DNA from 3 places in the Anoxybacillus sp. B2M1 genome. Region 3 is predicted to be linked to each of the others. Evidence: riboswitches for the same ligand, from Rfam matches in the RefSeq annotation. Region 3 holds a riboswitch; each other region holds the start of a gene.
What was found. Region 3 has a riboswitch for lysine ahead of GFC28_RS02395 (amino acid permease). Riboswitches for the same ligand answer to the same signal wherever they lie in the genome.

Region 1: linked by a shared signal. The riboswitch ahead of GFC28_RS16860 (aspartate kinase) and the one ahead of GFC28_RS02395 (amino acid permease) in region 3 are both predicted to bind lysine.
Region 2: linked by a shared signal. The riboswitch ahead of GFC28_RS07165 (amino acid permease) and the one ahead of GFC28_RS02395 (amino acid permease) in region 3 are both predicted to bind lysine.

The regions. Positions count from the first base shown of each region.
Region 1 is NZ_CP015435.1:3,468,510-3,472,850, reverse strand. It holds gene sdhA (succinate dehydrogenase flavoprotein subunit) at 1-49, opposite strand, end outside; gene GFC28_RS16870 (succinate dehydrogenase cytochrome b558 subunit) at 85-693, opposite strand; gene GFC28_RS16865 (YslB family protein) at 968-1,423, shown strand; gene GFC28_RS16860 (aspartate kinase) at 1,829-3,049, opposite strand; lysine riboswitch at 3,183-3,361, opposite strand; gene uvrC (excinuclease ABC subunit UvrC) at 3,430-4,341, opposite strand, start outside.
Region 2 is NZ_CP015435.1:1,482,476-1,486,816, reverse strand. It holds gene GFC28_RS07165 (amino acid permease) at 26-1,453, opposite strand; lysine riboswitch at 1,546-1,729, opposite strand; gene GFC28_RS07160 (M3 family oligoendopeptidase) at 1,890-3,584, shown strand; gene GFC28_RS07155 (ABC transporter ATP-binding protein) at 4,027-4,341, shown strand, end outside.
Region 3 is NZ_CP015435.1:481,867-486,207, reverse strand. It holds gene GFC28_RS02405 (thermonuclease family protein) at 1-224, opposite strand, end outside; gene GFC28_RS02400 (peptide MFS transporter) at 718-2,097, shown strand; lysine riboswitch at 2,690-2,877, shown strand; gene GFC28_RS02395 (amino acid permease) at 2,988-4,341, shown strand, end outside.

The DNA of each region.
Region 1 (4,341 bases), 830 kb from region 3:
TTAGTCCGGCTAAACCGCCGCCAACTACTATGATTTTTCCTTTTTTCATCGTTACTCACTCCCTAAAAAATTGCTAGTCGTGGATTAAGCGAATGCTAAAATGGCACGAATGCCAACGATTGAAAGCGCTACAAAGATGATCATCGTCACGTAAGTAAAAATTTGCTGTGAACGAGGAGTAACTGTTAATCCCCAGCTTACACAGAAGGACCATAGCCCATTCGAGAAATGGAACACCGTTGACAAAATACCGACAATATAAAAAGCAAGCATAAAAGGATTGTCAACAATGTTGGCCATCATGTCGTAGTTCACATCAGCTCCAAAAGCAGCTTGTACACGTGTTTGCCATACGTGCCACGTGACAAAAATGAGCGTGATGATTCCTGTCAGCCGCTGAAGCATGAACATCCAATTTCGGAAATATCCAAATCTGCCCACATTGTTTTGAGCGGTAAAAGCGATATAAAGTCCATAAATAGCATGAAACAGCAAAGGCAAAAAAATGATAAATATTTCTAAAAAATAGCGGAACGGTAAATGTTCCATAAATGATGCTGCCCGGTTAAATGATTCTGGACCTTTAGTCGCAAAGTGGTTCACTACTAAATGCTGGACTAGGAAAATTCCAACCGGAATAACCCCTAGTAATGAATGGAGTCGGCGGTAAAAAAATTCTCGATTTCCTGCCATATAGTATACCCCCTTTTTAAATAGTGATAATAAAAGATTTATGCACTCCCCATCCACACTAACTAAATGATTAATAGAACTGTAAATGCTTCCATTTCCATTAATCACGCGTCACATCCATTGTACTCCCACAATGTAGTAGCGTCAAGAAAACGAGTTCATAAAATGTTCAATCGTTTGAAAATTAAAACAATATTTGTGCAAAAATCGAAAGAAAAATACTGATTTCTTCTCATTGTTCGGCTATAATGTTTGATAGAAAGAGGGGAATTATGTGAAAACACATTCATTTCAGGAACACTATGAAGCATTACAGCACGTTGAAATTCCTTTATTTGGATATCATCTAATTCGAGAAGTCCTTCTTCCCGATTTGCTTGGCAAAGAAACCGACAGCATTTTATATTGGGCGGGAAAGCATTTAGCGCGCTGCTACCCCTTAGAAACATTCGATGACATCATTTTATTTTTTGAAAAAGCAGGATGGGGTACGCTCGCTGTCATCAAAGAACGCCAAGATGAATTAGAAATCGAGCTGACAGGGCCCGCGGTATCCGCTCGGATCGCCATGAATGCTCACTGTTCATTTCAGCTTGAGGCCGGCTTTCTCGCACAGCAGATTGAACAGCAAAAACGCTTCGTCTCGGAAGCATATGAGCAGCAAAAAAAGCGTGATCAAAAAGTGACTTTTACTGTGAAATGGGACCGTAAACACGAAATTGCTGAATAGACAGATTTTCTGCACCTTTTCAATTGTATTAGCCTATCGATGCACGACAGGAACAAAGGCAAGTATACGTATTTGCTTGCCTTAGACTGTTAACAAACGCTTCATCCTGCGTCACGGGCCTCATTCGTCGCTCATGAACGTTTGGGTTCGCTTCGCGTCTTCACTCGGCTGGCGTTTCTTGTCTGCCAAGCGCCTTCAAGCCAAACTGATGTAGAACTACCACTATGAATAGAAGAATTGTATAAAATGATGGTAGACAAAGTCGATTTTGACTTTGTCTACCACTTAAAGCAAGCATTTGCTTGCTTTTTTAGTCGAAGCAAGCCGGCGCAGCACGATTACGATTGAATGCACCTTCGGTCCCCAAACGCTTGCCATGATTTCCAGCAGTACAGTCTTGTCTGGTTATGAACGCACGGCGGCTTTTTCATCCAATTGAAACGCCGTATGCAACGCTTCTACTGCTGCAACCATATTTTCTTGAGACACGACGGTTGAAATTTTGATTTCGGACGTGCTGACCATTTTTATTTCAATCCCTTGATCCGCTAACACTTGAAACATTTGTGCAGCTACACCTGGATTAGAGATCATTCCTGAGCCGACAATCGATACTTTGGCCAGTTGGCTTTCATATTCTATCTTTGCTCCCTTGAATGATTCCAACACTTGCAAAGTCTCAGGCAAATCCTCTGTGCGAATGGAAAACGACACAGCTGCTGCTCCGCTATTGGTTGTATTTTGAATAATAATATCGACATTAATCCCGCGATTCGCTAACGCTGTAAAAACGGTTGGCAACATAGGCAACTCGTGCGGGAGCCCTTGGACCGTCACTTTTGTTACTTGATCTTCAAAAGCAATCCCTCTGACAATTAAATGCTGTTCCATTGAAACATCCTCCTTTACCGTTGTTCCGCTCTCTTCCTCCATACTCGAACGAACTTCCAGCAATACTTGATAATTTTTAGCAAACTCTACAGCCCGCGGATGAAGCACTCCTGCTCCAAGATTGGCCAGCTCTAGCATCTCATCATAGGAAATTTCCTCTAGCTTTTTCGCTGCTTTTACATAGCGCGGATCGGTAGTAAACACTCCTGTCACATCTGTATAAATATCGCACTTATCCGCTTGTAGAGCGGCCGCTAAAGCTACAGCTGTCGTGTCAGAACCGCCGCGACCAAGAGTCGTGATATCTCCCTTTTCCGTCACTCCTTGAAAACCAGCCACAATGACGATTTGTCCTGCTTGCAAATATTGATGAATTCTCGTTGTGTCGATATCTATAATGCGAGCATTACCATGAACAGTCTCTGTCTTGATTCCAGCTTGCCAGCCCGTTAAAGAAACAGCTGCATACCCCTTTTCTTGCAAAGCCATCGCTAATAGGGCAATACTCACTTGCTCCCCTGTCGAAAGAAGCATATCCATCTCCCGCTTGCTAGGTTGGGACGTTAGCTGTTTGGCTAAATCCACAAGCTGATTCGTCGTCTTTCCCATCGCTGAAACGACAACGACCACTTGATGTCCTTTTTGCACCTCGCTCATTACTCGATCAGCGACATGCTGAATACGTTCAATAGATCCTACAGACGTTCCGCCAAATTTTTGCACAATCATTCCCATTTTTCTCATCCCTTGTTCTTAAAATGTTGATTTCAGCATCTATACCGGTATAGAAACAAATAAAAAAACAGCAATGAGAGGCTTCTCATTGCTGTGCATAACGAAATAAGAAAAGAAACGAATTCGCTCCACACAGTGAGATAGCTCTCCAAGATGGGTCATCTTGACAGTCCTACATTTCTTAAACGCAGGACCAGCAGGAAAAGCAATGAGACTTCCCCCACTTCGGCGAGCCTCCCCTTTCGGCATTTTTCTTTGGAACCCATTTTCCTCCAAATGCCTACTCTTGAAGTTCGCGCCTCTATCTTCACTTCTGTGCTTAGAAGTGTATAAATATGCAATTAAGGTGATTGTATCAGCTTTTTCTCCAATTGACAATACTATTCTCGCAGCTTTTCATAAATTTTTTCAGCAACTGCGCGAGGAATCGCCGCTTTTTGCAGCTCCTCAATCGTCGCTTCTTTTATATTTTTTAAAGAGCCAAAATGCTTAAGAAGCGCTTTTTTTCGCTTTTCTCCAACTCCCGGAATGTGGTCAAGCGCGGACTGAAATAACGATTTTCCTCGCGTCTGGCGATGAAACGTAATAGCAAAACGATGGACTTCATCCTGAATGCGCTGCAGCAAATAAAATTCTTGGCTGTTTCGCGACAATGGCACGATTTGTGGTGGATCTCCCATGATTAATTCCGATGTGCGATGCTTGTCGTCTTTTACAAGACCGGCAAGCGGAATTTCCAAGCCCAACTCATTTTCTAACACATCGCGAACAGCCGCCAGATGTCCCTTTCCTCCATCAATTAAAATCAAATCCGGAAGAGGAAGGCGTTCCTTTAAAGCACGGCTATATCGCCGCCGTACAACCTCGCGCATTGATTCATAATCATCTGGCCCCTTCACAGTTTTAATTTTATATTTGCGATATTCTTTTTTCTCAGGCTTGCCGTCGATAAACACCACCATCGCCGAAACCGGATCAGCCCCATGGATATTAGAATTATCAAATGCTTCGATTCGATGCGGTGTTGGAATGTTCAACGCAACTCCTAAGTTTTCAACCGCTTTAACCGTTCGTTCTTCATCGCGTTCAATAAGATAAAACTTCTCTTTTAAAGCGATCGCTGCATTTTTACTCGCAAGATCGACCAGCTCTTTTTTCTTTCCTCTTTTCGGTTGAATAACAGGCACCTGGAGCAACTGCTCAGCCAAGCTTCCGTCAACCTCAAGCGGCAGGATTACTTCTTTTGGCTTAAAATGATTCTCCTTGGAATAAAATTGTCCTAAAAATGTGAG
Region 2 (4,341 bases), 1.0 Mb from region 3:
GAGGGAGAAACCCCTCTTTTTTGGATCAAGCTGACAGTCTTTTTTTCGCGTTTTCTTCTTTATCTACTGCTTTTTTCACAAGCGGATAAAAAATGATGCCGCTTGCGAGCAACGCAACGCCAAGCATAAAGGTTTTGATGTCAGATGTTCCCGCGATAATGACCCAGATGGAATAAATAGTGGCCAGTGCTGCAATGACTCCATCTGTGATTCGCTGTTTTGTATTGGTTTCATATGTCTCTCCTGTCCATGTGAGTTTGAGCTGAAAGACAGAAGCGATAAAGTAAGGAACGAGATAAGCGAGTGTCGCAATATAAATGACAAAATCAAATGCGGCTGACATCGAATGAGAGATCGTTGAGAAAATGAAAAGTTGCGCTAATCCATTTGACAAAATTAAAGCGAATTTCGGCATTCCTTTTTTGTTTTCTTTTAAGAAGGCAGGGATAAATAATCCTTGCTTCGCGGCTTGATACGGAACTTCCGCGCTTAATAACACCCAGCCGAGCGTCGAGCCAAGAAGGCTGATGAGGCCAAGTCCAGCTAAGATGTATGCGCCGCTGGGGCCTAAAATGGTTTGAATCGCATCCACTAAAGGCTTCTCTGAATGAATCAACTGTTTTTGCGGCAGCAAGCCCATTACAAGCACACTTATGCCAATGTAAATGATGAGAGCAATCAGCAAACCAAGAATGGTCGCCCGTTTGACATCTGCTTGCTTGCGTGCACGTGAAGCGAACACAATCGCAGATTCCACTCCGACAAATGCCCATAACGTCGCAACGGCCGCGCCGGTCACTTGTCCGAACAGGCTAACGGCATGGCCTGCTTCATCGTAACGCGGAGCGACGACAGAGCCGATGTTGCTTTTATCAAATGCAAATAAGCTAATGGCAATAAATAAAAAGAAGCCGAGTACCTTTGCCGAAGTGGCTATGAAATTTAGTTTTCCGGCTCCCTCGATGCCGCGCAAAATAATAAAGTGCATTCCCCATAATAGAGCGGTACAAACCATAAAGGTAAGGAGGTTGCCGAGTTTGATCGGTGTAGCGCCTACCATAAATACGGTTTGTTTGCTTGTTAAAATCGGAAAGAATGTGGATAAATAACTCGTAAATGTCGTAATAATGGCCACGTTTCCAGCAAAATTTCCAATCCAATAGCCCCAGGAAGACATAAATCCCGATAAAACCGAGGCGTTTGATCTCTTTGGAAACAATTCCTTCGCGTAAATTTGCGGCCCGCCATTTAACTCAGGCTTGCGAATCGCTAAATTGCCAAAGACAAGAGCGGTCATTAGCACTCCACCACCTGTTAATAGCCAAGCTAAAATGACCCCTAAAGGGCTCGCGGCTTCTGAAAGTGAACGAGGAAGCATAAAAATTCCTGATCCAACCATATTCCCAACGACAAGCGCCGTTAATACCCAGAGACCTAGTTTATTTTGCTGCAAGATAACCCCTACTCCTTTCTGATTTGTCCATTTATCAAAAAAAATACACCCTTAAGTTTTCAACGGGTGCATGTGACATCCGCATCTAACTTAATGTAGATAGCGCTCCATCGCTTCCATTAAGCGATGGCAGTCCTGACTCTATTCGAATGCAGGCCCAGCTTGCGGCGCCAGAGTACGCTGCAAACTTCGGCAATGAATCCTTTCATTTGAAGTCATCGGTTCCTCTGTCCCTCATTCAAACTACTTTTATCCATTGCAACCTCTATCTCATCTAAGTTGACGAGAAGAAAAAATATTCAATTACCTTGATAATCATACACGATTCGACAATATTCGTCAATATGCTTTTATCTGAAGCATGAACAGGAATTTTTAGCAAACAAGTGGAATATAACTAAGGTTAGAAATTTTTGAGGAAAAGGAAGGGATGGATTTGAAGTTTTCCGAGTTTCTATATAAGCGCCCTGACATGGAAAAACTAAAGACAGAATTTCAAGCGGCATTGCGGGCGTTTCAACAGGCGCAGCATGCGGAAGAGCAGGATGAAGCGATGAAGCAAATTAATAAACTGCGCAACGAATTTAGCACGATGGCGCAAATTTGCTATATTCGCCATACGGTTGATACAAATGATGACTTTTATAAGCAGGAGCAAGATTTTTTCGATGAGGTGGATCCGATTGTCAAAGGCCTTGTCAACGAATATTATGAGGCGCTCGTCGCCTCCCGATTTCGTTCGGAGCTCGAAAAACGCTGGGGAAAACAGTTATTTGCACTTGCGGAAACAGAGCTTAAAACGTTTTCTCCTGAGATTGTCGCGGATTTACAGTTAGAAAATAAGCTAGCAAGCGAGTATACAAAACTGGTAGCCTCCGCAAAAATTTTATTTGAAGGACAAGAATACACGTTGGCACAGCTGCAGCCGTTTGTGGAGTCGCCTGATCGGCAAATGCGGAAGCGGGCAAATGAAGCGCGGTTTGCCTTTTTTGAAACGCATGAGGAACAATTTGACGATATTTACGATCAGCTTGTCAAAGTGCGTACAAGCATTGCAAAAAAACTAGGGTTTAACAACTTTATTGAACTTGGATATGCAAGGTTGGGACGGACCGATTATGATGCTGAAATGGTTGCGCGATTCCGTGAGCAGGTGAAAGCTTATATTGTGCCGTTAGCAGAAAAGCTGTATGAACGCCAGAGGAAAAGAATTGGCGTCGAGAAGCTGAAATATTACGATGAAGCATTTTCATTCCCGACGGGCAATCCGACGCCAAAAGGGGATGCAAAGTGGATTATCGAAAACGGCCGAAAAATGTATGAAGAGCTGTCACCAGAAACAGGCGAGTTTTTCCGGTTTATGATTGAAAATGAATGGATGGATCTTTTGGCCAAAAAAGGGAAAGCAAGCGGTGGTTACTGCACATATATAGAAGAATATAAAGCGCCCTTTATTTTTGCGAATTTTACTGGCACGTCCGGCGATATTGATGTTCTCACCCATGAAGCGGGCCACGCTTTTCAAGTGTATGAAAGCCGCCATTACGAAATTCCAGAGTATAATTGGCCGACGTTAGAGGCGTGTGAAATCCATTCCATGAGCATGGAGTTTTTCACATGGCCATGGATGGAGCTGTTCTTTAAAGAAGATACGAAAAAATATCAATTTCATCATTTAAGCTCGGCTGTGCTGTTTCTGCCATACGGGGTGGCGGTTGATGAATTCCAGCACTTCGTTTATGAAAATCCGGAGGCAACACCAGCGGAACGGAAGAGAAAATGGCGGGAAATCGAACGAAAATACATGCCAACAAGGGATTACGATGGCCATGATTATTTGGAGCGCGGCGGTTTTTGGCAACGTCAAAGCCATATTTATACAACGGCTTTTTATTATATTGACTATACGCTTGCGCAAATGTGCGCATTTCAGTTTTGGAAGCGTTCAAGAGAAAATTATCAGGAAGCGTGGCGCAATTATTTGACGCTTTGCCGCGAGGGAGGAAGCAAGTCATTTACTGAACTTATACAAGTGGCTCATTTAAAATCGCCATTTGCAGATGGCTGCGTCCAATCCGTGATTGGAGAAATTGAGCAGTGGCTGGACAGCGTCAACGATCAACAACTATAAAAATGACCGATTTGCTTGATTGGAAGGCTGGCTAGCTTTTTTTGGCCAGCTTTTTTCTATAGAGGATAGGAATCGACCGTTGTAGGTTTTCTTCCTTTTTTTGTCGAGTTTATGTAGAAATGCAAAGGGAATAGGATATGAAGAAAAGGAGAGAAAGATGAGGAACATTCGCAAAGCCACGAACGTTTAGGCGGAACGATGGTCGGAGAAGAGACGATCAACATTGGTAGCAAAGTTCTTAAAGAAATCTGTTGCGGATGGAGGGACTGGAATCGTTATTGTAGCGGAGAAAGGGGCTGTTTTCGGCCATGAGGTTCAACGGTCGAGAATAAAGTCTCTAAAAATTTTTATTTGATGAGTGAGTACTCACTTTATTTTTATTCGAGAGCAAGTTATAATGAAGTGAGTAATCACTCATTTTTGGTGAGATGGAGGAATAAAGATGGTAGCGAAACCGTGCATTTGTGTTGAGCATGTGTCGAGAGTATTTGGAAAAAAGAAAGTTCTTGATGGCATTGCCCTTGCTGTGGAGAGGGGAGAAATTTTTGGAATGCTAGGTCCATCAGGAGCGGGGAAAACGACTTTAGTGAAATTAATCGCGGGAATTGATCAAGCAACGGAAGGCACGATTCATGTGTTTGATGTCAAAATGCCTCATTTACAAGCGATGAAGCGCATCGGATTTATGGCGCAATCAGATGCATTATACGAAGAATTGACAGCGCTTGAAAACCTGCAATTTTTTTCCGCTATTTAT
Region 3 (4,341 bases):
GACTCCACGCCAAACGGCTGCACGGGCTTGGTTGGATGTACAGATTCAGGTGTGTCAACCAACAACAAACGGACGGTTTCTTCTTTGCTGCCGACTGCAACTTTTAACGTATCCCCATCAATGACCCGTTGAACAATAGCTGGAATTTTTTCTGAAGATGATTGGCATCCCGTTAACACGAGAACCGCAAAAGCAGTCAAAAGCGCGATGAGGTATTTCTTCAATCTTTCTCCTCCTTCCGTATCTTATCGTAGCGCATCTCAGAAAACTTGACCACTATTTGTTCACTTTTTTATCCATAATCCTAAGCTTTCAAGACCATACAAAACATTTTCCAAGGCGCATGGATCGCCTAAAAATAGAACTATTATTCCGTTTATATGGAGAAACTATAGAGAAAATGGAACGAACCTTTCGATCTTTTCATTTAAGCGATGTCATCCAATGGAATGGGTCAACATTTCTTCCTCAAACGAGTATGAATTGAACAAGCACCATGAATGCCCTGTTTCCATTGAACGAAATAGCTAGTATATAGAGTATGATGGAAAGATTCATTATACAAATAATATAATATTTAGATTAATAACACTATTAAATCGATAAAGATAAGTTTAAAAGTTTATATTTTTCTATTTCTATATAATTTTATTGACTTATAGATATTTTATAAAATAAAATGTTCTTTGCACGATCATCAATTTAGGAGGAAGAAAAATGGGAGCATTACCTGAGGTTCAACCGATGCAACAGGAACAAAGCAAAAAACATCCTCCCGGGCTTTATCTTTTATTCTTCACCGAGATTTGGGAGCGTTTTAGCTACTATGGAATGCGGGCGATCCTAGTTCTTTATTTAACGACAGCAACCATTAGTGGCGGTTTAGGATTTGATCAAAGAATCGCCGTAAGTATTTATGGGGTCTTTACAGGGATTGTTTATTTTACCCCTATTATCGGTGGATACCTTTCTGACCGCTTTTTAGGTCGTCGCTTAGCTATTACCATCGGCGGAATTATTATGGCCGTCGGCAATCTTATACTGTTTGCGGTCAATACAAAAATAGGGTTATATACGGGGCTTTTACTATTAATTATCGGAAACGGTTTCTTTAAACCTAATATTTCGACGCTTGTCGGTGAATTGTACGGACCAAATGACAAGCGCCGCGATGCAGCCTTTACCATTTTCTATATGGGAATTAACATCGGCGCCTTTTTTGCTCCGCTGATCTGTGGATTTTTAGCTGAAGATTATTTTAAAACGACTGTCAATGGCGTCGTGCAGTATGGATTTAAATATGGTTTCCTTGCCGCATCCATCGGTATGATAATTGGTCAAGTATTTTTTAATCTATTAGGAAATCGTTATCTAGGAGAAATCGGCAAAAAGCCGATTGGCAAACAGAAAACAGCTTCAACTGCGCCAAAAGAGCCGTTAACAAAAAAAGAAAAACAGCGCATTCGTGTGATCTTAATTTTAATGTGCTTTGTTGTCTTTTTCTGGGCTGGCTTCGAACAAGCAGGAAGCTCGCTTACATTGTATACCGATAAGTTCGTCGATAAATCCATCGGCAGCTGGACCATGCCAACCTCTTGGTTTCAATCATTAAATCCATTATTTATCGTTCTATTAACACCCGTTTTATCTGCATTATGGGTAAAATTGGCTAACTCTAAACGCGGTGATTTATCAGCTCCGACAAAGATGGGATTAGGTATGATTTTGCTTGGTCTCGGATTTGCTGTTTTGGTTCCTGCTCTGCTGCAAACCGGAAGCGACGAGCAACACATTACGGTAAAAGCAAATGCATTATTTATTGTTTTAACATACTTTTTGCATACGCTTGGTGAGCTTTGCCTATCACCGGTTGGGCTATCACTTACAAGCCGCATCGCACCGATTCGTCTCGCTTCCCTGCTAATGGGAGTTTGGTTATCAGCAACTGGTATCGCGAATATTTTAGCAGGTCAATTAGCAGCTTTTACGGAGTCATTAGGCTATCTAGAAATTTTCAGCTTAATTGGCGGCATTACCATTGTTCTTGGCTTTGTTCTGTTATTATTATCGAAAAAACTTGTAGAAATGTCAGAATAATAAAGAAAAAAGGATTCACTTATATCGTGAATCCTTTTTTCTTTGCTTGTTCACCATATGGTCGTTTTAACATTCTTCAGTCGAGAAGTCTCCCATTTCTAAATCTTGCGAAGCTTGATGAAAGTGGGAGATGAATCGACTTCGGACAAGGACAGGCTTTTGCCTGTTCAATTGTCTGACCCTGTGGTAAAATAAACCTATGTCGTTCTTTCATAACTGGATATAGGAGGTTGCATGGAGAAAATAAAATGCGAAAACCAAGCGGATCCTTCCATGCGTAAAATATCCAAGGTACAAAAGAACTCCGAATTGTCGGACATCTAGGGTTGGAACGACCCGAAGTCACGCTCAGGGAGACGAAAGGCGGCTTTCGTCGTGGAACTGAGAAGCTCCCACTTCAAGCTTTAGCTAAGTGGTGAGTAGTTCACGAAACAGGATTTCTATCGTTCCATGCCTCTCGCTCTATTCCACGTATATAGTAAACATAGAAGGGTTTGGCTTTTTTGCGATTGAAGCATAAATAAATATTGTTTTTGTACAAAAATTGTTTTATAATCATCATGGAACAAAATGAATAGCATCCTCATTCACCCGATGAGGTAGAGGTTGCGGCTTTTATGAGTACAGCGAACGAGATGCAGAGAACATTGAAGACTTCGCTCGAAAGGAAAAGCCGCCGAAGTTGGCACATTTCTCTGGATGTGCGAACTGGGGCTGTCACCGAATAGGGGCAGCACTGTCACGGTTTGCGTAAAGCAACCGTGGGGCGCTATCTTCACGGAAGGGTTGATACGGGTAATGATTGCATTGCCGCCGAATCTCCTTCGGCGGCTTTTTTTATTGCCCGGCTCCTTTCCATGACAACATGAAAAAAAAGGAGCGATGAAAACATGGAAAGCGTCATGCAAAAACAGGAAGCCGCCACACCGGCTTCGCCTAACCAGCTGCAACGAAAACTAAAAACAAGACATCTAACAATGATTTCTCTTGGGGGAACGATTGGTACTGGGTTGTTTTTAGCAAGCGGCGGAGCGATTCATACCGCTGGACCGGGTGGAGCGCTCATAGCGTATATCGCGATTGGAGTGATGGTATATTTTTTGATGACCAGCCTTGCGGAAATGGCCGCTTATATGCCCGTTACCGGAACGTTTAGTACGTATGCAACGAAATTTGTCGATCCTGCGCTCGGATTTGCTTTAGGATGGAACTACTGGTATAACTGGGCCATTACAATTGCCGCAGAACTCTCGGCTGTGACCATGATCATGAAATTTTGGTTTCCGAATAGCCCTTCACTTTTATGGAGCGCATTATGCTTAGTGATTATGTTTTTACTTAACTATTTATCTGTAAAAGGATTTGGTGAAGCCGAATATTGGTTTTCCCTTATTAAAGTAGTAACGGTTATTATTTTTCTTATTGTCAGCTTTTTCATGATTGTAGGCATTATGGGTGGTGAAGCGGTTGGATTTAGAAACTTCACCATCGGCGACGCTCCGTTCCATGGTGGGTTCATGGCGACTCTCGGCATTTTTATGGCCGCGGGATTTTCTTTCCAAGGAACAGAGCTGCTTGGGGTTGCAGCCGGCGAAAGCGAGGATCCGAAACGAAACATTCCTCGCGCCATTCGTCAAGTATTTTGGCGTATTTTGCTATTTTATATACTGGCTATTTTAGCAATCGGACTGCTTATTCCGTATACAAATGAAAATCTAGCGAATAGCGACGTTACAGTCAGCCCATTTACTCTCGTCTTTGATAAAGCTGGCATTGCGTTGGCTGCATCCGTTATGAACGCCGTCATTTTAACAGCGGTTTTATCAGCCGGAAATTCCGGTATGTACGCGTCTACTCGAATGCTTTGGGATCTAGCAAAAGAAGGAAAAGCGCCAAAATTTCTGGCCAAGCTAAATCACCGCGGTGTTCCTGTTCATGCATTACTAGTCACAGCTTCACTAGGAACGCTTGCTTTTTTGGCTTCGTTCTTTGGCGATGGCACCGTTTATGTATGGTTATTAAATGCCTCTGGTATGTCGGGATTCATTGCGTGGCTAGGCATCGCGGTCAGTCACTACCGTTTCCGCAAAGCATATGCCGCGCAAGGGCGCGATCTCAATGATCTTCCTTATAAAGCCAAATGGTTTCCATTTGGACCATTGTTCGCTCTAGTGCTTTGCACGATTGTCATTTTGGGACAGAACTATGGAGCCTTTATGGGGAAGTCAATCGATTGGTACGGCA